Regions from separate parts of the Vogesella lacus genome, predicted to be linked through region 3. Evidence: predicted binding sites of a transcription regulator. Region 3 holds the regulator's gene; each other region holds the start of a gene.
What was found. The regulator FNR, encoded in region 3, switches genes on or off when oxygen is low (the NO sensors DNR and NnrR bind a similar motif). The targets are predictions, from matches to a motif close to TTGATNNNNATCAA.
Positions count from the first base shown of each region.

Region 1: the regulator FNR is predicted to act here: its motif matches at 3,493-3,506, upstream of ACZ9W6_RS02390 (universal stress protein).
Region 2: the regulator FNR is predicted to act here: its motif matches at 4,472-4,485, upstream of pflB (formate C-acetyltransferase).

Region 1 covers NZ_CEETQT010000002.1:7,409-14,534, forward strand. The annotation lists gene ACZ9W6_RS02370 (propionate--CoA ligase) at 1-324, opposite strand, end outside; gene ACZ9W6_RS02375 (glutamate-5-semialdehyde dehydrogenase) at 539-1,798, shown strand; gene ACZ9W6_RS02380 (GGDEF domain-containing protein) at 1,824-3,035, shown strand; gene ACZ9W6_RS02385 (hypothetical protein) at 3,048-3,389, opposite strand; gene ACZ9W6_RS02390 (universal stress protein) at 3,586-4,071, shown strand; gene ACZ9W6_RS02395 (TlyA family RNA methyltransferase) at 4,081-4,842, opposite strand; gene ACZ9W6_RS02400 (YceH family protein) at 4,955-5,581, shown strand; gene ACZ9W6_RS02405 (DUF3422 family protein) at 5,632-6,912, opposite strand; gene ACZ9W6_RS02410 (methyl-accepting chemotaxis protein) at 7,037-7,126, opposite strand, start outside.
Region 2 covers NZ_CEETQT010000004.1:77,852-84,977, forward strand. The annotation lists gene ACZ9W6_RS06155 (REP-associated tyrosine transposase) at 1-372, opposite strand, end outside; gene ACZ9W6_RS06160 (pilin) at 520-1,095, opposite strand; gene pflA (pyruvate formate-lyase-activating protein) at 1,237-1,992, opposite strand; gene pflB (formate C-acetyltransferase) at 2,147-4,405, opposite strand; gene ACZ9W6_RS06175 (formate/nitrite transporter family protein) at 4,612-5,400, opposite strand; gene ACZ9W6_RS06180 (DUF3857 domain-containing protein) at 5,698-7,126, shown strand, end outside.
Region 3 covers NZ_CEETQT010000005.1:140,333-147,458, forward strand. The annotation lists gene ACZ9W6_RS08200 (flagellin N-terminal helical domain-containing protein) at 1-95, opposite strand, end outside; gene ACZ9W6_RS08205 (Rrf2 family transcriptional regulator) at 591-1,055, shown strand; gene ACZ9W6_RS08210 (alanine/glycine:cation symporter family protein) at 1,366-2,790, shown strand; gene hemN (oxygen-independent coproporphyrinogen III oxidase) at 2,868-4,274, opposite strand; gene fnr (fumarate/nitrate reduction transcriptional regulator Fnr) at 4,389-5,129, shown strand; gene ACZ9W6_RS08225 (ABC transporter ATP-binding protein) at 5,212-6,975, opposite strand; gene ACZ9W6_RS08230 (ABC transporter ATP-binding protein) at 6,965-7,126, opposite strand, start outside.

The sequences.
Region 1 (7,126 bases), on a different contig from region 3:
GTACTGCCGCTCTTGTCCGGTTTCGGTCGACACATAGATCAGCGCCGGCTGATCGGCGCGCTCGGGCAAATGCCGGTCCACCGCGTTGTAGCAGAGATTGGTTTCACCGCCGGCAAACCATTGCCTGAACGGTGGCTGATCATGCTGCAAGGCTTGATCGAACGGTTTATGCCAGTGGATGCGGCCAGCTTCGGCAGCCCAGAACCCCGCCGGGTCCTGAGTCGAGCGCTGGTGAAAGTCCTGATACGAGCTCATGTCGGGAGTTCTCCTGTGTCTGCCGTGTTGGCACGGTCTTAACAACCAAGCGGTTGCTTGGTTCAACATAAAGCCTTTTTGTTACTGTGGTCAATCAATCGCTATGCTGGAAGAACAACGATCAAGTGTGCCCGTTGCAGAAAAACCCTGCCGCCTGCCCGCCATGCAAACTGGCTGATTCAGGTACAAAGTATGGCAAAGCTGTCGCTGATGACTGGCTTGAATCACGCGGTCTGGGTTAGGCTTGGCTTACTTCTATTTTCATCGTTTCCGGGATGCCAAGATGGACATCAAGCACTACATGAATATTGTCGGACAAGCCGCGCGTAAAGCCAGCCGCGCCATTGCCCGCGCCGATAGCCAGCAGAAGAACCGCGCACTGTTTGCCATCGCCGATGCAATCGAGCGTGATCTGGAACGACTGATTGCGGCCAACATGCAGGATCTGGACAAGGCACGACTGAATGGTCTGGAAGACGCCATGCTCGATCGCCTGACGCTGTCGGAGAAAACCATCCGCAGCATGGCCGATGGCGTGCGCCAGATCGCCGCCCTGCCCGACCCGGTTGGCGAGATGGATGATTTCAGCTTCCGCCCGTCCGGCATCCAGCTGGGCAAGATGCGCGTACCGTTGGGCGTGATCGGCATCATTTATGAAGCGCGCCCGAACGTCACCGCCGATGCGGCAGCGCTGTGCCTGAAGGCTGGCAATGCCGTGATCCTGCGTGGCGGTTCCGAGGCTTTCCACAGTAATCAGGCGATTGCCGCCTGCGTTCACGAAGGCCTGCGTCTGGCCGACCTGCCTTTGCATGTGGTGCAGGTAATCGAAACAACCGACCGCGCTGCCGTGGGCGAGCTGATCACCATGAGCGAGTACGTGGATGTGATCGTTCCGCGTGGTGGCAAGGGCCTGATCCAGCGCATCAGCAACGAAGCGCGCGTGCCGGTGATCAAGCATCTGGACGGCAACTGTCATGTCTATATCGATGACACGGCCAATCCGGAAAAAGCTTTCCAGATTGCGCTGAATGCCAAGACCCACCGTTATGGCACCTGCAACACCATGGAGACTTTGCTGGTGCATACCGCCTTTGCCGGATTCATTCTGCCAAGGTTGGCCGCAGCCTACTGGGAGAAAGGTGTCGAGCTGCGCGGATGCGAGCGCACGCAAGGCATACTCGGCGACAAGGTAGTACCGGCCTGCGAAGCCGACTGGGAAACCGAGTATCTGGCACCGGTGCTGGCTATCCGTGTTGTCGAGGATATGCACGAGGCTATCGAGCACATCAACCAGTACGGCAGCCATCACACCGATGCCATCGTCTCGGAAGACTACAGCCGCACCCGCCAATTCCTGCGCGAGGTAGATTCGGCCAGCGTCATGGTGAATGCCAGCACACGCTTTGCCGACGGTTATGAATACGGGCTTGGTGCCGAAATCGGCATTTCCACCGACAAGATCCATGCACGCGGCCCGGTCGGCCTGATCGGCCTGACCAGCCAGAAGTGGATCGTGCTCGGCGACGGTCAGATCCGTCAGTGAGCACGGCTATGTAACAGGGGGTTCCATGACAGAGCCGGCATCAGAAAGTCTGAATGTCCGCATCCTGCATGAGCGCATCAGGCTGGTCGCTAACCGCAGTTTTGTGGCCAGCCTGAGCACCCCTGTGGCAGCCTCCCTGTTACTTGTCATTTCCCGCCTCGAGAATCTGCAACAGGCCAGTGCTTTTCTCTGGTGGTTCGGATGGCTGCTATTCGCCGTGCTGCACAGCCTCAGCCTGACCTGGCCGATCTGGCGTCACGGGCGCACACCGCCAGAAGGCATGCGCTGGTTACGGCATTATTGTTTCAGCAAGTGGCTGCTCGGCACTTGCTGGGGCATCGTGGTCTGGTTTCTGCTGCCGGAAGCCAGTACTGCCATGACGCTGATGGTCTATCTGGTCTTGTGTGGTGTCGCGGCCGTCGTTGTCATTGTCCAGTCCATGTTCTGGTCGGCGGCGATGAGCTTTCTGTGCGGCATACTCTTGCCCATCATCATTCACGCACAACAACCGGAACACACGGTACTGGATTCATACGTTGCCATCTCGGGCACGGTTTACCTGATCCTGTTAGGCATTTACAGCCTGACCATCAATCGCCAGCTGATACGCGGCATACGGGCCATTGTCGAGGCCAATCAGCTGAGCAGCGAACTGATGGATGCCAATATCCGGACAGAACAGGCTCTCGCGGCGCTACAGGACGAGCACCGCAGACTGCAACATGCCCTGTCGACGATTACCCAGATGGCCAGACATGATGAACTGACCCAGCTACTCAACAGAAGAGCCATTCTGGCCTTGCTGCAGCAGTTCATGATGGAGGATGGGCCACTCTGCCTGGTGATGTTTGATATTGATCACTTCAAGAGAATCAACGACGAGCATGGTCACGACATGGGAGATCAGGTGCTGCAAGGCATGGCCAAACGGATATCTTCAACACTGCACTCTGGAGAGTATCTGGCCCGTCTGGGAGGGGAAGAGTTCTTGCTGGTATTCAGCATGAATGCAAGGGAAGCGTTACGGCGCTGCGAGTCGATCCGTACCCTGCTGATCAGCACACCGTTGGTTGAGACGCCACCTCTGATGATTACCGCATCTTTTGGTCTCGCCGATCGGCACCCGTCTGAATCACTTAGCGAATGGCTGAAACGCGCCGACCTGGCCATGTATGCGGCCAAACACGCAGGCAGAAACCGCATTCACGCATGGCATAACCAGACATCCGAAGACTGAAGACAATAACAATCAGGCTGGAACCGCCTGTGGCGCCAAGGAGCGTTCAGCCAGAATTTCAATTGCGTGAACACGAGTAACACCTGGCATCTGGCGCTGTAATTCAACGATCCAGAGCTCGACTTTTTGCCTGTCGCCATGTGCCATACGCAACAAGGCGCCATAAGCGCGACCAGTAAGATGTGTCTCCTGCTCGACGGCAACGGATTGGGTGTGCGCGGCATAGCGACGCTGCATCTGGCTATTGCGCAATAATGTGCGTACTTTTGCCTGCTCCCTCGCCGGGCGGATAAAGAAAACCCAGTAAAGAACCGCAAAAAATACCAATGCACCGACAACAAACCAAGTAAACAATGCAAGCACTCCTTCAAGCTGAGATACGAGTCTACTGCCAAAGGGTTTTAAATCAAATCCGTAAAAATACTAAATCATGAACTGTTAAACCTGTTTCAAGCATTTGTTTCCTATCAAGTTTATTTACATAAATTGCTGCAATAGACTCAACAACTGGCCACAATAGTATGACTATTGTTTACAGGGGAAGTTGCTCATGTACCGCCATATCACTATCGCTCTTGATGGAAGCCACAATGCCAATCCGGCGCTGATCGAGGCGGTGCGCCTGGCACAGCTATGCAAGGCACGACTCTCTCTCGTGCACGTTGTTTCCGTGCATGATTTTGCCATCGAAAATGTCGGGCTACTGGATAGCCAGGCCTTGTATGACGAAGCCCGCCAGCAAGGCAGCAAGATTCTGGAGGAGGCCGGCAAGCTGGCCGAAAGTCAGGGTGTACAAGCCGTTCCGGTGTTACTGGATGCCGCAGAAGGCGGTGCCGCGCTCGCCAGTGTGCTGGTCAGCTATACCCAAGCTGAAAACAGCGACCTGTTGGTAATTGGCACGCATGGTCGCAAAGGCTGGAAACACCTGCTGATGGGCAGTTTTGCCGAAGATGTGATGCGCCGCACCGCTGTACCACTGCTGGTTGTACGCAACCCGGAAGACGACGACAACCCTGCCGTCGTCACCGCAGGCTGATCAGCCAGCTCAGGCCAGACGGCGAGCGTGGATGAAAAATTCACGGTTGCCGTCGCCACCCTTGATCGGGCTGTCAAACCAGCCCAGCCGCTGAAATCCCAGTTCGTTCACCAGCGCAGTGATGCGATCCTCGACGCCGACATACAGCTTTTCATCTCGCACAATGCCGCCATGCCCAAGGCCGCTGCGGCCAACCTCGAATTGCGGCTTGACGAGGCTAAGCAAGGTTCCGCCCGGCTTGATCATCGGCAGTGCCGATGGAAACACCAGCTGCAAGGAGATGAAGGACACATCGCAGATCATCAGATCGAACAGCTCGCCGCCATTCGCTGCCTGAATGGCCTCGTGATCCAGCGCCCGCGCATTGATGCCTTCGAAAAACACCACGCGCTCGTCCTGTTGCAGTCGTTCGGCCAGCTGGCCATGACCCACATCCACCCCCACGACGCGTCGCGCACCGTACTGCAATACGCAATCGGTAAACCCGCCTGTTGACTGGCCGACATCCAGCACCGTCCAGCCATCAATTTCCAGACCGGCCTGCTGCAAGGCACCGGCCATCTTGAGACCGCCTCGCGACACATAGCGATCCGCTTCGTCAGGCTCGATGACAAAAACACTGTCTTCGGGGAATTTCTGGCTGGCTTTGCTGATCACACGAGCCACGCCGCCATCAGAAATACTCACGCGCCCAGCCGACAGCAGGGCCTGCGCCGCCGTACGGGAAGCCGCCAAACCCTGGGCGACCAGCAGCAGATCGATACGTTGCATTGTCAGGCTCCTGAAAAACCCGAAAGCGTGAGCAAATCTGCCTGCGCTGTCAAGCCGGCAAGGCCAGGCAGAATCCCTTATCATGGCCTGACAACTTACAAGGAGAAGCATTATGGAGAGCATGCAACTGAGCCCCGCCGCGGTACGCATTCTGGGGGCACTGATCGAAAAGCAGGCCCTGACCCCGGATAGCTATCCCCTGACCCTGAATGCCTTGCAGACTGCCTGCAATCAGCTGACCAGCCGCGAACCGGTGATGCAACTGGACGAAAGCGAGCTGTCGCGCACCCTCGACGAGCTGCTGCAGGACAAGCTGATCAATGTCCGCCTGCCTGCCGGCAGCCGTGTCAGCAAGTACGAACACCGCCTCAACTATGCCTGGAATATAGACGGCGCAAAGTTGGCCGCACTGGCCATGCTGATGCTGCGCGGCCCACAGACGGCGGCCGAAATCCGCACCCGCGCCGGCCGCGTCTACAATTTCTCCGGTGCCGAAGAGGTCGAAACTGCACTGCAAGCACTGGCAGACAAGTTTCCGCCGCTGGCTCACAAAATGGCCAAGCAAGCCGGCGCACGCGAGGCACGCTGGTGCCACCTGTTGCATCCACAAGATGAAAACGACCTTGCTACCGGCAACACTCAGCAAGACAATCCGGCGCTGCAGCAACGGGTCGAGGCACTGGAGCAGACCGTGGCCGAGCTATTGCAACGCATCGAATTGCTCGAACAAACCCGCTAAGCGCACTACACAAAAAAGCCGGACAAGTCCGGCTTTTTTATTGCAGGCACTCAATGGCCAAGACTGCGACGCAAGCGTCGCATGCTCCACCATACGCCAAGTGCCACCAGCGGCACTGACAGGCCGGTTGCCAGCTCGTAATTCAGCCCCAGCCCCGCGGCCTTCAGCGCCTTGAACAGATACGACAGCAAACCGACCGCGTAATAGGTCAGCACGCCAACCGACAAGCCTTCTACGGTTTCCTGCAAACGCAGCTGGATAGCCGCCCGCTTGTCCATACTGGCCAGCAAGGCACGATTCTGCGCCTCATGCACCACCTCCACCCGTGTACGCAACAAAGCCGTGCTGCGCTGCAAGCGCGCCATCAGCCGCTCCTGCCTTTGCGCCACGGTATTACAGGTGGCCATCGCCGGTGCAAGACGGCGCTCCATAAACTCGTGAAACGGCTGCAAACCCGGCAACCGCTGTTCGCGCAATTCGGCAATACGCCGCTCGACCAGCTGGTAATACGCACGCGCAGCCGCAAAACGGTACTGGCTCTCGGCAATCAATTGCTCGCCCTGTGCCGACAGCTCGGTCAGCTCGTCCAGCAACTCGCTGTCGATGTCGCTCTGCGCCGCCATCCGCTCGGTAATGCGGCGCAGCTGGGTTCCCAGCCGGCTGATTTCCGGCGTCTGCCGCTTGGCTTCCGGCAGGGCCAGCAAAGCCAGCATGCGATAGCTCTCCATCTCGAAAAGGCGCTGCAACATGCGGCCATTCTGCGACGGCCCCATCTTGCGATCCACCACCACATAGCGGCTGAAGCCTTCCGCCAGCCGCGCATCGGGGTGCAAGCGCAAATCGGTATAGGCGAGGCCATTGCCATCACCGATTTCGGCACCAATCAGCTCATGCCCGCCAAACCAGTCCGCCGACAAGGCCTTTGGCTCGCGCTCCTGCACCGCATCCAGCAGCACCGCATGCATGGCCACCAGCAACTGCCCGGGCAATGCGGCCAACCATGACTCGGGCAGACGATCCAGCACGGTCCGCTCGAACGGGTCGCCGTGATGACCGCTGATAATGAAGGTGTAACGGACAAACTCGGTATGCAGCGCCCAACGTATCGTCAGGTCACCAGCCACCAGCGTATGTTGCGCGCCCAGCTCCTGCGGCAAGGATTGCCCCAGAAGGCTGGCCAGCTGACGGAAGGCTTGGCGCTGCGCGACGCCTTCATCATCAAACAGCAGGGATAATGTAGAAATTCGGGCCGGCGACGGAATCGCCGCCGGCGGGCGGGCATGGGCCTCGTCATTCAAGACCCGCCGCCATGGATGTGAACTGAGCTGCATGAGCATACCGGTGTGAGGTTATTGCTTTGCAGCATAAGCAGTTCCAGCCTTGCCTATCCAGCAATCACTTCACCTTTGCTGTAATTGCTACGACAAAGCAACACTGGTATTCAAGTTGCCTGATTCAGCTGACCTTGAAATAGGCAACACTCTGGTTCAGGCCATCAGCCGTGGTAACCAGCCTCGTTACATTGTCGCTAAGACTCTCGGCCGC
Region 2 (7,126 bases), on a different contig from region 3:
CTGGTAATCGGCCTCATCACGGATCAGGTGTTCCCAGAAGTGCCGTTGCCAGATGCCACGCTCACCATAACGGCGGCGAGCGGCAGACAGGCTTTCACTGCGAGGCTGTGCCTTGGCAAAACCGCTCTTGATCAGACGCCAGCGCAGGCTGAAATCGGCATCTCCATCAGGCAGGGTCCATACCGCGTGCATGTGCTCTGGCAAGACCACCCAGGCATCAATGTAGAAGGGATACTTTTCCCTTACCCGTCGCACCACTTGGCGCAAGGTGTCGATTTCGCGCACCAGCAAATCATTGCCGTGGCGCTGCAACAGATTGACCGTAAAAAACCATGTACCCCCCGGCACAAAAGCACGTCGGTAATTCGGCATGACTTTTCCTTGCAGTTTCAGGGTTTGACGGATTCAGGCGTTCATCTGCAGCATCGAACATTCGTACGATTACGCTGCGCTAATCGTACCTACGCTACTCCTGCTTCCCTTGGACCATGTAAAACCGTAGTGGCAAACCTTTGGCTGTCAGCGCAAATGGCAGGACGATGGCAATAGTCTGGTTTCAATACCGCTTGCCTGACACTGATAGTCCAGTAACCCATTCTTGAGTTGAGGCAGTAAGCGCAGCTCGGTGCCAGCAGGCAAGCCAATGGTGATGACACCATCTGCGGCCAGTGACAAGCTGGTAGCGTATTGCAGCTTGGGCAGTGTTTCTCCGAGTTCGGCTAGTGTTGCCGGTAGGCGGCTGTGTTCGAGATGAAACAGCTGGATGGCGGTGCGCAGTGGCAGGCTCTCGGTCAGGGCTGCCAGTATGGTGGCTCGTGCCTGATAATCGGCATAAGGCGCTTGTTGACTCGCCATCGTCACCGCCTCGCGTAGGGCAATACAGCGCTGGCGACCGACATCTTTCAGCGTGTCGCAATCGAGTTTTTCCGGTAACTGCTGTTGCGGCAGAACTTCAAGCAGCGATAGGCAGGTCTGGTGAATCGCACCAAAGCCGGGCAGTGTGGCAAAACGTTCGCAGCCGGTCATGCCGGCATGCGCGTGGCCGCCAAAGCCAAGCAACATTATGAAGAAAAACTTGGGTAGTCCGAGTGTCATGGGCGAGGTTTGAGCAGTTGGTTTGGCCGAGCAGTACATCAGGATTATGCCATTAATATTGAGATGGCCAGCTACAAGGGCAGCCCGACGGGCTGCCCTTGTTCCATGTGAAACGCCTGCGGCCAACGTTGGCCGCAGGCCTCAGTACACCGTCAGGCCGGCGTCGGCGAAGATAGCGCGGGCGCGGATGGTTTCGGCGGAAGTCGGGGTGCGGGTGTCGGCCAGCGGGTAGTCCATGCCGAGCTCGGCCCATTTGTCGCGGCCCAGCTGGTGAAAGGGCAAGACTTCGACGCGCTCGACGATGTCGCCAAGGCTGGCCGCATAGCGGGCGAGGGCGGCGATGTCGGCGGGGTCGTCAGTCAGGCCGGGCACCAGTACATAGCGCAGCCAGATTTTCTTGCCGAGGCGCTTGAGGCGCTGCGCGAAATCCAGTGTCGGCTGCAGCGGCTGGGCGGTAATGGCCTGGTATTTGACGGGGTCGATGTGCTTGATGTCGAGCAACACGAGGTCGATATTTTGCAGCCACTCGTCCGTCACGCGTTCGTGCAGAAAGCCCTGGGTGTCGAGCGCGATGTGCAGGCCGTAGCGCGCCTTGATGGCGCTGGCGAGCTCGCCGACGAAGTCGGCCTGCATCAGCGGCTCGCCGCCGGAGAGGGTGACGCCGCCGGCAAATTTCAGAAAGCGCGCATAGGGGGCGATTTCGGCGAGGGCGTCGTCCAGTGTCAGCTCGCGGCCGTTGTGCAGCTTCCAGGTGTCGGGGTTGTGGCAGTACTGGCAGCGGAACTGGCAGCCGGACAGAAAGAACACGAAGCGCATGCCGGGGCCGTCGACGCCGCTGCCGCTTTCGGTGGAGTGCAGATAGCCGTGTGGCGGCCGGGTGGGGGTGTGGGTGGTCATGGTGGGTGTCGGGTAAAAGCTGGCGTGATGGATGCTGTTCCAGTCGGTAGCGAGGACGCGAAGGCAAGCGAGCGGGGCCGCAGACAGTACAAATAGTACGGCCAGGCCCCGCGCAGTGCAGCCGACAAAGTCATCGCTGCCGAATGGCAGCAGATTACATGCAGCCGTGGAAAGTACGGTTAATCACATCAAGCTGCTGTTCGCGCGTCAGCTTGACGAAGTTCACCGCATAGCCCGACACGCGCACCGTCAGCTGCGGGTACAGCTCGGGGTGGGCCATGGCGTGCACCAGCATGTCGCGGTGGAACACATTGACGTTGACGTGGAAGCCACCGGCGTCGGCGTAGCCGTCCAGACAATTGGCCAGGTTGCGGATGCGCTCTTGCGGGCTGTGGCCCAGCGCGTCCGGCGTGGCCGAGGCCGTCCAGCTGATGCCATCGAGCGCGGCGCTGTACGGCAGCTTGGCGACCGAGGCACCGGCAGCGACAAAGCCCTTGCGGTCGCGGCCGTTCATCGGGTTCGCACCCGGCGCGAATGGTTCGCCGGCGCGGCGGCCGCATGGCGTGTTGCCGGTTTTCTTGCCGTACACCACATTGGAGGTGATGGTCAGCACCGACTGCGTCGGCGTGGCATTGCGGTAGAAATGCGGCTGCGCCTTGATCTTCTGCATGAAGGTTTCGGTCAGCCAGATGGCGATATCGTCGACGCGCGCATCGTTATTGCCGAAGGCCGGATAATCGCCCTCGATGCGGTAATCGACCGCCAGGCCCGCCTCGTTACGGATCACGTGCACCTTGGCGTGCTTGATGGCCGACAGCGAATCGGCGGTTACCGACAGGCCGGCAATGCCGCAAGCCATGGTGCGCAGGATGTCGCGGTCGTGCAGCGCCATCTCGATGCGCTCGTAGGCGTACTTGTCGTGCATGTAGTGGATGCAGTTGAGCGCCTTCACATACGTTGCGGCCAACCAGTCCATCAGCTGGTCGAACTTGGCCATCACTTCGTCGTGGTCCAGCACATCAGCGGTAATCGGCTCGAAGCCATGCGCGACTTTCTTGCCGCTCATTTCGTCCACACCGCCGTTGATCGCGTACAGCAGCGCCTTGGCGAGGTTGGCACGCGCGCCGAAGAACTGCATCTGCTTGCCGATGCGCATCGCCGATACGCAGCAGGCAATGCCGTAGTCGTCGCCCCACAGCGGGCGCATTTCGTCGTCGTTTTCGTACTGGATGGCGCTGGTGTCGATCGACACTTTGGCGCAGAAATCCTTGAAACCCTGCGGCAGGCTCACCGACCACAGCACAGTCAGGTTAGGCTCCGGCGCGGGGCCGAGGTTGTACAGGGTATTCAGGAAGCGGAAGCTGTTCTTGCTCACCAGCGTGCGACCGTCTTCGCCCATGCCGCCCAGCGATTCCGTCACCCAGGTCGGGTCGCCGGAGAACAATTGATCGTATTCCGGCGTGCGCAGGAAACGCACGATGCGCAGCTTGATCACCAGATCGTCGATCAGCTCTTGCGCCTGCTCTTCCGTGATGAGGCCGGCGGCCAGATCGCGCTCGATATAGATGTCGAGGAAGGTGGCGACGCGGCCCAGCGACATCGCCGCGCCGTTCTGTTCTTTCACCGCGGCCAGATAGCCGAAGTAAGTCCACTGCACCGCCTCGCGCGCGCTGGCGGCCGGGCGGCTGATATCAAAGCCGTAACGCTCGGCCATCTGGCGCAGCTCGTCCAGTGCGCGGAACTGCTCGGACAGCTCTTCGCGCAGGCGCAGCACCTCGTCGGTGAACGGCACATCGTTCAGCTCGGCAAACACCTGCTGGCGCTCGGCACGCAAAAAGTCGGTACCGTACAGCGCCACGCGGCGGTAGTCGCCGATGATGCGGCCACGGCCATAGGCATCCGGCAGGCCGGTAATCACGCCCGATTTGCGGCAAGCCATGATGTCGGGGGTGTAGACATCAAACACGCCCTGATTGTGGCTCTTGCGGTATTTCTCCCAGACTTCCTTCACTTCCGGCGCGATGCTGAAGCCGTAAGCAGCCAGGCCGGATTCCACCATGCGCAGACCGCCGTTAGGCATGATGGCGCGTTTCAGTGGCGCATCGGTCTGCAGGCCGACGATGACTTCGGTGTCCTGATCGATATAGCCCGCATCATGGGCGGTAATGCTGCTGGCGCGGTCGGCCGAGACAGCCAGCACGCCTTTGGCACGTTCTTGTGCCAGCAATTCGCCCAGTTTGTCCCACAGTGACCTGGTACGCGCCGTGGCCGGGGCAAGGAAATCGGCGTCGCCAAGATAGGGCGTGTAATGACGCTGGATAAAGTCGCGTACATCCACTTGCTGTTGCCACGCACCGGCGTGGAAACCGTGCCAGGGGTTGGCCGCAAGGGCAGCGGGGGACAGGGCTTGCATGACAGACTCCTTGTGCAGGAATGTAAGATTTCGAATTCAGTATCGTTTCGAAAACGAACAATTTGCTTGATCCGTATCAAGCACTGTCATGACGATGGCAGTTAACGGGCAGTAATGGCAGTGTCAGGCAATTTTTTGCCATGAAAAAGCGCCATGTAGTGTCTGAATTACACAGCATGGCGCTTTCAAAGTCGGGATTATTGCGTTCAGGCGGCTTGTTTCACCAGCGTGTGACGCTCCAGCGCGTAGACCACGGCACCGACGCCAAGGCCGCCGCCGACGATATTGCCCAAGGTCGCCGGCACGATATTGTGCATGATCTGCGCCCAGCCAAAGCCCGGTGTGTCATGCAGCATGGCCAGCGCGAAAATCGCCATATTGGCAATGCTGTGCTCGTAGCCGGAGAAGAAGAACATGAAGACCAGCAGCATGATCAGGCCGAAACGCGCCGCCTCGCTGGCAATGCGCAGCGGCATCCAGATGGCGAGGCAGATGATCCAGTTGCACAGCACGCCTTTCCAGAAAATCGTCATTGCCGGCGCATAGGTTTTCAGCTCGGCAATGCGGTACAGCACGTGGCCGTCAGGCAGCTTGCCCAGCGCACCCGCGCCGGCAAAAACCGCGGTAAACAGCAAAACGCCCAGCAAATTGCCGCTATAAACCGTGATCCAGCTTTTCAGCAGGGTGGCGATACGGCTGCGCTTGCCCAGCACGCCGACGGTGAAATACATCACATTGCTGGTAAACAGCTCGACCTTGCACACCAGGATGCAGATCAGCGCCGCGCCGAAAAACGCCGCCATCGGAATCACATAACCGCCGATGCCGGCCTCGAGAAAAATCTGCCCGAGTCGCAGGCTGACCACCAGCACGGCGCTGATGATGGCGCCGGCAAAGGCGGCACTCAGCAGATAACGGCCGGGCGCGCTGGCCAGTGCCTGTTGTTTGTTGTCGGCCTCGTCGAGTACGAGACTGAGAGTAGAGGGAGCTTTCATATAGTCCTGCCTGATCCGGTTGATACCGCCGGCTGCTGCACGGCATGGCGGCAGCGGCGGGCGGCGAGGCTAACACAAGCAGAACTGTTTTAATACGAATATCGATTGATTCGTTTGCGAAAATTCAAACTCGCTGCAAATCATGGTTATTGCCAGTTTTTTGGCATTGGCCAAGGGTGGTAATGATGTTCATAGAATATGGTGGCGTATTTTTTTCCGGCGATGCCAGCTGATATGCTTTATGACCTCGCAATGAGCGGCAGCGGTCTGCTCGCAACGCTATTAATTGTCAAAGTCATGCTGAAAACAACACCGATTTTGCTGTTTGCCGTACTGGCCACGCCGTCCTGGGCGGCGCTGAAGTCTATTGATCAGGCGGCAGTGGCCATGTCGCTGGATCAGAACTGCCGCTGGGTGGCTTCCGGGCTCCAGGATTGTGAAGACAGTTGGGAGCTGCGGATCCTTGGCAGCTCAGGGCGCGATCATGGCACCTGGCCTATCCGCTTTGCCGCCGACAGCAAGCTGGACATTCTCGAGGCGTATACCTTGCAGCCGGATGGCAAGCGCATTGAGGTCAGCAACAAGGACAGACAGGCAGGCGATGTGCCGGGCGAGAACGGATTTGTTGGTGAAAAATTCATCCGGTTGGCCTTCCCCGAGGCGCAGGTTGGCAGCCGACTGGTGTTGCGTACCCGTGAGCAACGCCAGCCGGTCAAACCGTTTGATGCGCATTCGGCGGTGTTTCGCGTGAAAGCCATGCCGGGCCTCTGGCAGCATTACAGCTTGCGCATTCAGAGTGACGACAAGCTGCACTGGCGTGCGGCCAACGCAGAAGGCTTGTTCGAAGTGAAACAGTCGGCAGATGGCAAAAGCCTGCAGCTGGCATTGAAGCAGCCGGTTTACCGCGAAACGACCGAGAGTGACCGCCGTTTCAAATTGCGGCAGTTGCCCCGAATCGAAGTCAGCACGGTAGCCGATGCGCGGCAGTATCTGGCTCCGATGGGCAAGGCTATTGCCCGTTTGCAGGGCGAAGCACTGCCACCCAAAGCCCTTGAGGCAGTAAACAAGGTGAGGGATCTGCCACCTCAGCGCCAGCTGGCGCTATTGCTGGGGGATGTCAAAAAGCGTATCCGTTATATGGGTGACTGGCGGCTGACGGTGAACGGTTTTGTACCGTTTTCGCTGGCCGAAATCGAACAGCGTGGCTTTGGCGATTGCAAGGACATGGCACTGACGCTGACGGCGATGATGCGGGCAGTCGGGCTGGATGCCAGTGTCAGTATCGTGCGGGCAGATCTGGACAACAGCCCGATGCTGTTGTCGCCACTAAATCATTTCAATCACGCCATCGTGCATATCCGGCTGGATGGCAAGGACTACTGGCTGGACCCGACAGCGAATGTCAACGCCTGGGGCAGTGTGCCTGATACGCTGCGGGAGCGGCAGACCATGCTGATTGCAGCGGATGGCGAAATCCGTGAAAGCTATATTGCCGGGCATGACAGCGAGGCGCTGGCCGGCAGTCAGTCGCTGGACTTCCATCCGGATGGCGAAGGCAAGTGGCGGGTCAGTGCCAAGGCACAGGCGGACTGGGTAGAGTCGGTCTATTATCAGTCGCAGATGTATGCCAAGGGCAGCGTGCAGGAGATTGCGAAAGATCTGTTATATCCGGGCATGACCTTGCTGAAGGAGTCGCTGGTGTTACCGCAAGGGCAACGCTTGCTGT
Region 3 (7,126 bases):
CCCAGACGGGTCATCGCCGTCGTCAGGGCGCTCTGGCTAGAACTCAGATTGCTTTTGGTAAACAGGGCGGCGGCATTGGTATGCAGGCTCAGCATGATGGCTCACTCCAGAAATGGGTACGAATGACAGCGCGGTTTAGCGCCACTACCCCTACAAGACGGCCCGACTGCCGCAAAGCTTAAATCCGGCAAAATGTGAATAATCACACTCAACCACCACCATGCAACGAACACCGTTCGCATAAACAAGACAGAATGCATCTCCACCCTGCCCGTCCGGCATGCCCGGCCTTAAGGTTGGCCGCAACAAACTTGTCATAGCCCCAGCCGGGGCATCAATACCAGAACCGTACCAATTACCTTCAAAATACAAACAGATATTGTCAGACTATCCAACAATGAGGATTGCCGGCTCTTGGCCATGTGTATTGCAGCTAATGGTTATCCCTGCTTGACCTTACTCATCATGCTTACCCTTGATGATTTTTATAGAAACAAACTTGATTGTCATTAAAAATGTATCCGGTAATGGATTGAACGCCTGAAATTTGCGGTGTAAGCTGCTTTAATCATTCAATCAGAATCAACGTCATGCAACTGACGCACTTCACCGATCTTGGTCTGAGAGTGTTGATGTATCTTTCGCATCAGGATCGCGAACAATCCGTCACCATCAGTGAAATTGCCGAGCGTTTTGATGTCTCGCGCAATCACCTCGTCAAGGTCGTACATTTCATGAGCCAGCAAGGCTGGCTGAAAACCACTCGTGGCAAAGGCGGCGGTCTTGCGCTTGCCTACCCGGTGGCCCACTACCGTCTGGGCGACACCATCCAGCGTCTAGAAGGCTTGCAGGAAGTCATGGATTGCGAGCATCCGGCTTGTGTCTTGCAGTTTGACTGCCAGCTCAAGCATGTGCTGGACAACGCCCTGTCCCGTTTTCTTGAAGAACTGAACCGCCACACACTCGCTGACATCCTGCCCCCCCAAACCCGGCAGGCTATTGTCAAACTGCATCTGCAGCACACTCCGCGCACTATCGCCAGCATCTTCAGCTAAGCCCGCCTCCTGACGGTATGGGCTAGCCACGCCTACCGCACACCCAATTTGCATTTTTAAGCCCATTCAGCTACTCAAAAGCACTGCTATCAAATAGAAATTTTTCGATAATGAAAATTTATTGATAGAAATGCGCCATCAAATTTTAGTTTTGGAAAAAATAATTTCACTTAAGAACATTGCATAGCAAGTTTTGCGATATGATCGCGCCCCACGGGCCAGGGGTGCCCGTCATAAGCAGACCGAAAACGGCGCAATAGTCACAGCAACACCTGGGTGGCTTGACCACTCAATCGAATGGAGCTCCTGAATGAACCTTCTTCACGACTGGATCAATGTCGGCAACGGCCTGATCTGGAACAACATCCTGATTTATCTGCTACTCGCCGTCGGGGTGTTTTTCACCTTGCGCAGCGGCCTCGTGCAACTACGTTTGCTGCCTGCAGCCTGGCGCGAAATGCTGGGTGGTCGCAGCCATGTGAATGGCAGCAGCGACATCTCGGCCTTCCAGGCTTTTGCCACGGGTCTGGCCAGCCGCGTCGGTACCGGTAACGTTGCCGGCGTCGCCACCGCGATTGCACTGGGTGGCCCGGGTGCAGTGTTCTGGATGTGGATGACCGCCCTCTTAGGCATGGCCAGTGCCTTTGCCGAATCTACCCTCGCACAGCTGTTCAAGGTCAACCACCACGACAATACCTTCCGTGGCGGTCCGGCCTACTACATCCAGAAGGGTCTGGGTTCGCGCGGCTTCGGTATCGCCTTTGCCCTGTCGCTGATCCTGGCTTTTGGCCTGGTGTTCAATGCGGTACAAGCCAACTCCATCGTGGCTGCGACTGAAGGCGCCTGGGGCTGGAACAAGTACTATGTCGGTATCGGCCTGGTACTGCTGACTGCACCGATCATTTTCGGCGGTATTCGTCAGGTGGCACGCGTTGCCGAATGGATGGTGCCGGTCATGGCCTTCATTTATCTGGCGATGACCATCTATGTAATCGTCACGCATATTGGCCAGCTGCCTGATGTGCTGCTGCTGATCGTGCGCAGCGCCTTCGGTCTGGAACAGGCCGTCGGTGGCTTTGCCGGCTATGCCATCAGCCAGGCGATGATGATGGGCATCAAGCGCGGCCTGTTCTCCAACGAGGCCGGTATGGGCTCGGCACCGAATGCTGCCGCTGCCGCGACTACCCGTCACCCGGCGTCGCAAGGCCTGATCCAGATGCTGGGCGTATTCATCGACACCATCGTGGTGTGCTCCTGCACCGCCTTCATCATCCTGCTGTCGGGTGCCTGGGTTCCGGGCGGCGAACTGCAAGGCGTGCAGCTGACCCAGAAAGCGCTGAGCATGACACTGGGCGACTGGGGTGGCCACTTCCTGGCGATCGCGCTGTTCCTGTTCTGCTTCAGCTCCATCATCGGTAACTATGCCTACGCCGAAGGTAACGTCGAGTTCATCAAAAACAACAAGAGCGTGATGTTCGTGTTCCGTCTGCTGGTACTGGCCATGGTGATGTTTGGCGCCATCGGCAGCCTGCCGCTGGTATGGGACATGGCCGACCTGTCGATGGGCATCATGGCCGTCATCAACCTGATTGCCATCGTCCTGCTGTCGCGCTACGTATTTGTGCTGCTGAAGGATTACCAGCAACAGCGCAATCAGGGCATTAGCGAACCGGTATTCGACATCAAGCAATATCCGGAACTGCAAAGCAAGGTGCATCAGGACGTGTGGAAGTAATTCCCGCCCCTGCGGCCAACCTTGCTGCCAAATAAAAAACCCGCCTCACGGCGGGTTTTTTATTTGATGTCAGGCAATCAGATGGTTTGCGAATAACGCGCCTTGGTCTCGCGTTCGCGCAGATGTCGGTCAAACACCATGGCGATATTGCGGATCAGGAAGCGCCCTTTCGGTGCCACCATCAGGAAGTCACCATCAAAAGTCAGCAGCCCCATCTTCTGGAACTCGCGAATCTTCGGTAACTCGTCAGCAAAGTAATCGGCAAAGTTGATGGCGAAGGTTTGCTCGATCGCCTCAACCGACAGCGAGAAGCGGCACATCAGGCCCTGGATCACGCTGCGGCGCAGGATATCGTCCTGACTCAGCGTCATGCCACGCATCACCGGCAAACGACCGGCATCCAACGCGGCATAATAAGCATCGAGTTCTTTCTCGTTCTGGCTGTAGCAAGGGCCGACCTTGCCAATCGACGACACACCAAGGCCGATCATATCGCAATCGGCATGGGTGGAATAACCCTGGAAATTGCGCTGCAAACGGCCCTGCTGCAAGGCGCGGGTCAGCTCGTCATCGGGCTTGGCAAAGTGATCCATGCCGATAAAGACATAGCCGGCATCGGTCAGCTGCTGTACCGAGTTTTGCAGGATATCGAGCTTGGTCGCCGGGCTAGGCAGTTCGTCTTCATTGATACGACGCTGCGGCATGAACACGGTCGGCAGATGCGCATAGTTGTACAGTGCGATGCGATCCGGTGACATGCTGATCACCCGATTGATGGTGTTTTCCAGCGAATGCGCACTCTGGCGCGGCAGGCCGTAAATCAGGTCCACACTTACCGATTTGAAACCGGCCTCACGCGCAGCATCAATCACCACGCGTGTTTCTTCCTCGCTCTGGATGCGGTTCACCGCCTCTTGCACCGCCGGGTCGAAATCCTGGATGCCGACGCTCATGCGGTTGAAACCCAGCTGCCCCAGATGCAGCACCGTATCGCGGCCAACCTTGCGCGGGTCGATCTCGATCGAGAACTCGCCCTCGGGCAGCAAATCGAAATGCTGGCGGATGATGCCCATCACGCGCTCGAGCTGCTCGTCCGACAGGAAAGTCGGGGTACCACCACCAAAGTGCAGCTGGATGACTTTCTCGCGCCCCCCCAGTTTTTGCGCGGTCAGCGCGATTTCCTTTTCCAGATAGTCCAGATACTGGTCGGCGCGCTGCTTGTCCTTGGTGATGATCTTGTTACAGCCGCAGTAATAACAAATGGTGTTACAGAACGGCACGTGCACATACAGCGACAGCTCCCTATGGTTTGCCCCGATAGCGCGCTGTGCCAGCCAGTGTTCATAATCCTGGACACCAAACCCGCCATGAAAACGGTCGGCTGTCGGATACGAGGTATAGCGCGGCCCCGAGCCGGCCAGCGACTCGATCAACGCCCGGTCGAAATCACATTGTGTCGGCACAAATGCCAATTGCGGTGTCATCATCATTTTTTGTTTGGAAATCTGGTGGGGGACTGGTAAATTTGCGCAATTCACGCTTGTTGCGCCTTGATGCGTGTCAAGCAAGCTCACCTGCCTGTGGAAAAAGACTGTCGTATGACTGATCAAAACTCGCCCTTGCATACCCTGAAGGTCTCCTGCTCCAACTGCAGCTTGCGCGAACTGTGCCTGCCTGTTGGCCTCAACCGTGACGAACTGGCGCAGCTGGATGCCGTTATCCGCCAGAGCCGTCGTATCAAGCGTGGCGAATATCTGTTCCGCAGCGGCGAGGGCTTCCGCTCGCTGTATGCCGTGCGTACCGGCTATTTCAAGACCGCGGTATCCAGCCAGGATGGCCGCGAACAGGTAACCGGCTTCCATATGTCGGGCGAACTGATGGGCCTGGACGGCATTTCGGCCAATACCCACGGCTGTGACGCGATTGCGCTGGAAGACAGCGAAGTGTGCGAGCTGCCATTCAACCGTATGGAAACCCTCGGTCGCGAGATCCCCAGCCTGCAGCACCATTTCTTCCGCCTGATGAGCCGCGAGATCGTGCGCGACCAGTCGGTAATGCTGCTGTTGGGCAATATGAAGGCTGAAGAGCGCCTCGCCGCCTTCCTGCTGAATCTGTCGCAGCGCCTGCAAAGCCGTGGCTTTGCGGCCAACGATTTCATCCTGCGCATGAGCCGCGAGGAAATCGGCAGCTTCCTCGGCCTGAAACTGGAAACCGTCAGCCGTACGCTGTCCAAGTTCCAGCAGCAAGGCTGGATCAAGGTCGATCACAAGCATATCCAGCTGATCCAGCCCGCCGAGCTCAAGGCACTGGTTGCCGGCTGCTCGCAAGCGACTTCCTGACCCCGTCGCCAGCACATAAAAAACGCCACCCCTCGGTGGCGTTTTTTTATTGCCCGGCCAATACAAGGTTGGCCGCAAATGCTCAGACGACATCCAGCTCGTCCGCCACGCGGCTTTCGATCTGCTGCAGCTGATACAGGCGCTGGTAGATGCCGCCGTCGATAGCCATCAGCGCCTCGTGATTGCCCTGCTCGGCAATATGGCCGTGATTGAGCACCACGATGGTGTCGGCATCGCGAATCGTCGACAGGCGATGGGCAATCGCGATCATCGTCACCTTGCCGTGCAAGCGATCCAGCGCCTCTTGCACCAGCTGCTCGGTCTCGCTGTCGATGTGCGAGGTTGCCTCGTCCAGCAGCAGGATGCGCGGCTGGCCGGCCAGCGCCCGCGCAATCGCGATCAGCTGCTTCTGCCCGACCGACAGCCGGGTACCGCCCTCGCCCATATCGGTGTCGTAGCCCTGCTCCAGCGACAGGATCAGCTCGTGCACACCCGCCGCCCGTGCGGCGGTCTCGATAGCCTGTTGCGACAGACCGCGGCCCATATCGATATTGTCACGCGCGCTGGCGGCCAACAGGAAGGGATCTTGCGGCACCAGGCCAACACCGGCGCGGAAGGTGTCATCGGCAATGCTGGCCAAGAGATGGCCATCAATGCGCACCTCGCCGTGCTGCGCCTGATAAAAGCGCAGCAACAACGACATCAGCGTCGATTTGCCGCTGCCGGTGTGGCCAACGATGCCGACAAAGCTGCCGGCCGGAATCGCCAGATCAATACCGTGCAATACCGGGCGTTCGGCCGCATAGCCAAAACGGATGCCGCTGAAGCTCACCGCGCCGTGGCTGATCTCGCCCGCCCCCGCACCCTGGCTGGCACGCGACTCCTGCAGCAGTACATTAACGCGCGAGGCGGCGACCACCGCCTGCTGCAGCTGTGAGAACTGCATGGTGATCTGGATCAGCGGCTCGACCACACGGGCGATATAGCTGACAAAGGCATACAACACGCCGATCTCGATACCGCTGACCGCCTTGCTGCCGAAGGCGTAGATCACCGCCACCAGCAGCAGCACATTCAGCAAGTCCAGCGCCGGGCGCAGCAACCAGGCGTTGGCACGCAGCTCGGCCATGCGCGCGTGGTAGAGCTGGCTGCCGGTTTCGGCAAAACGGTCGCCAAAACGTTGTTCGGCCCCGGCCGCCTGCAATACCACCATACCGGCAATCGACTCGGCCACCTGGGCATTGATGTCGCTGCGCAGCTGCCGTGCACGCGCCACCGACGGCGCGCTCCAGCGCTGGTACAGCCAGACAATCACGAATACCGCCGGCAGCAGCAACAGCACCACCGAGGCCAATTGCCAGTTCAGCCAGAACATCGCCGCCAGCGCACCGCACACCACGATGACGCTATCGAGCATCACGAACAGCACCTGAACATACAGCTGCTTCACCGCCTCGGTGTCATTGGTGACGCGGCTGACCAGCTGGCCGGTAATCGCCTTGTCGAAAAAGGCCATCGGCAGCGACAGCACATGACCGTAGACCTCTTCGCGCAGACGGCGCACCGAGCGCATCGCCACGCCGGCAAGACGCAGCAATTGCAGATAACGAATCGCGGTTGCGGCCAACCCTGTCAGTAGCACACCAGCCACCAGCCAGACCATCTCGTGAATGGCGCCGTGGCGCGGCAGCAGGTAGTTGTCGATGTAATGCTTGGCCAGCAAGGGGCCGGCCGCCTCCAGCAAGGCAGCCATCAGCAGAAAGACAAAGCCCAGCCAGACATGGCGTTTTTCCGGCGCGGCCGCGTGACGCAGCAAATCCAGCGCCTGTTTGCGATCAGCACTCATCGAGACTGGCCTCCAGTTGTTGATAGCGCCACTGGTCGGCATACCAGCCATCCAGTGCCAGCAATTGATCGTGCGTGCCGCGCTCGGCAATGCGGCCGTGACGCAGCACCAGAATCTCGTCGGCATCCATCACCGCCGACAATCTATGGCT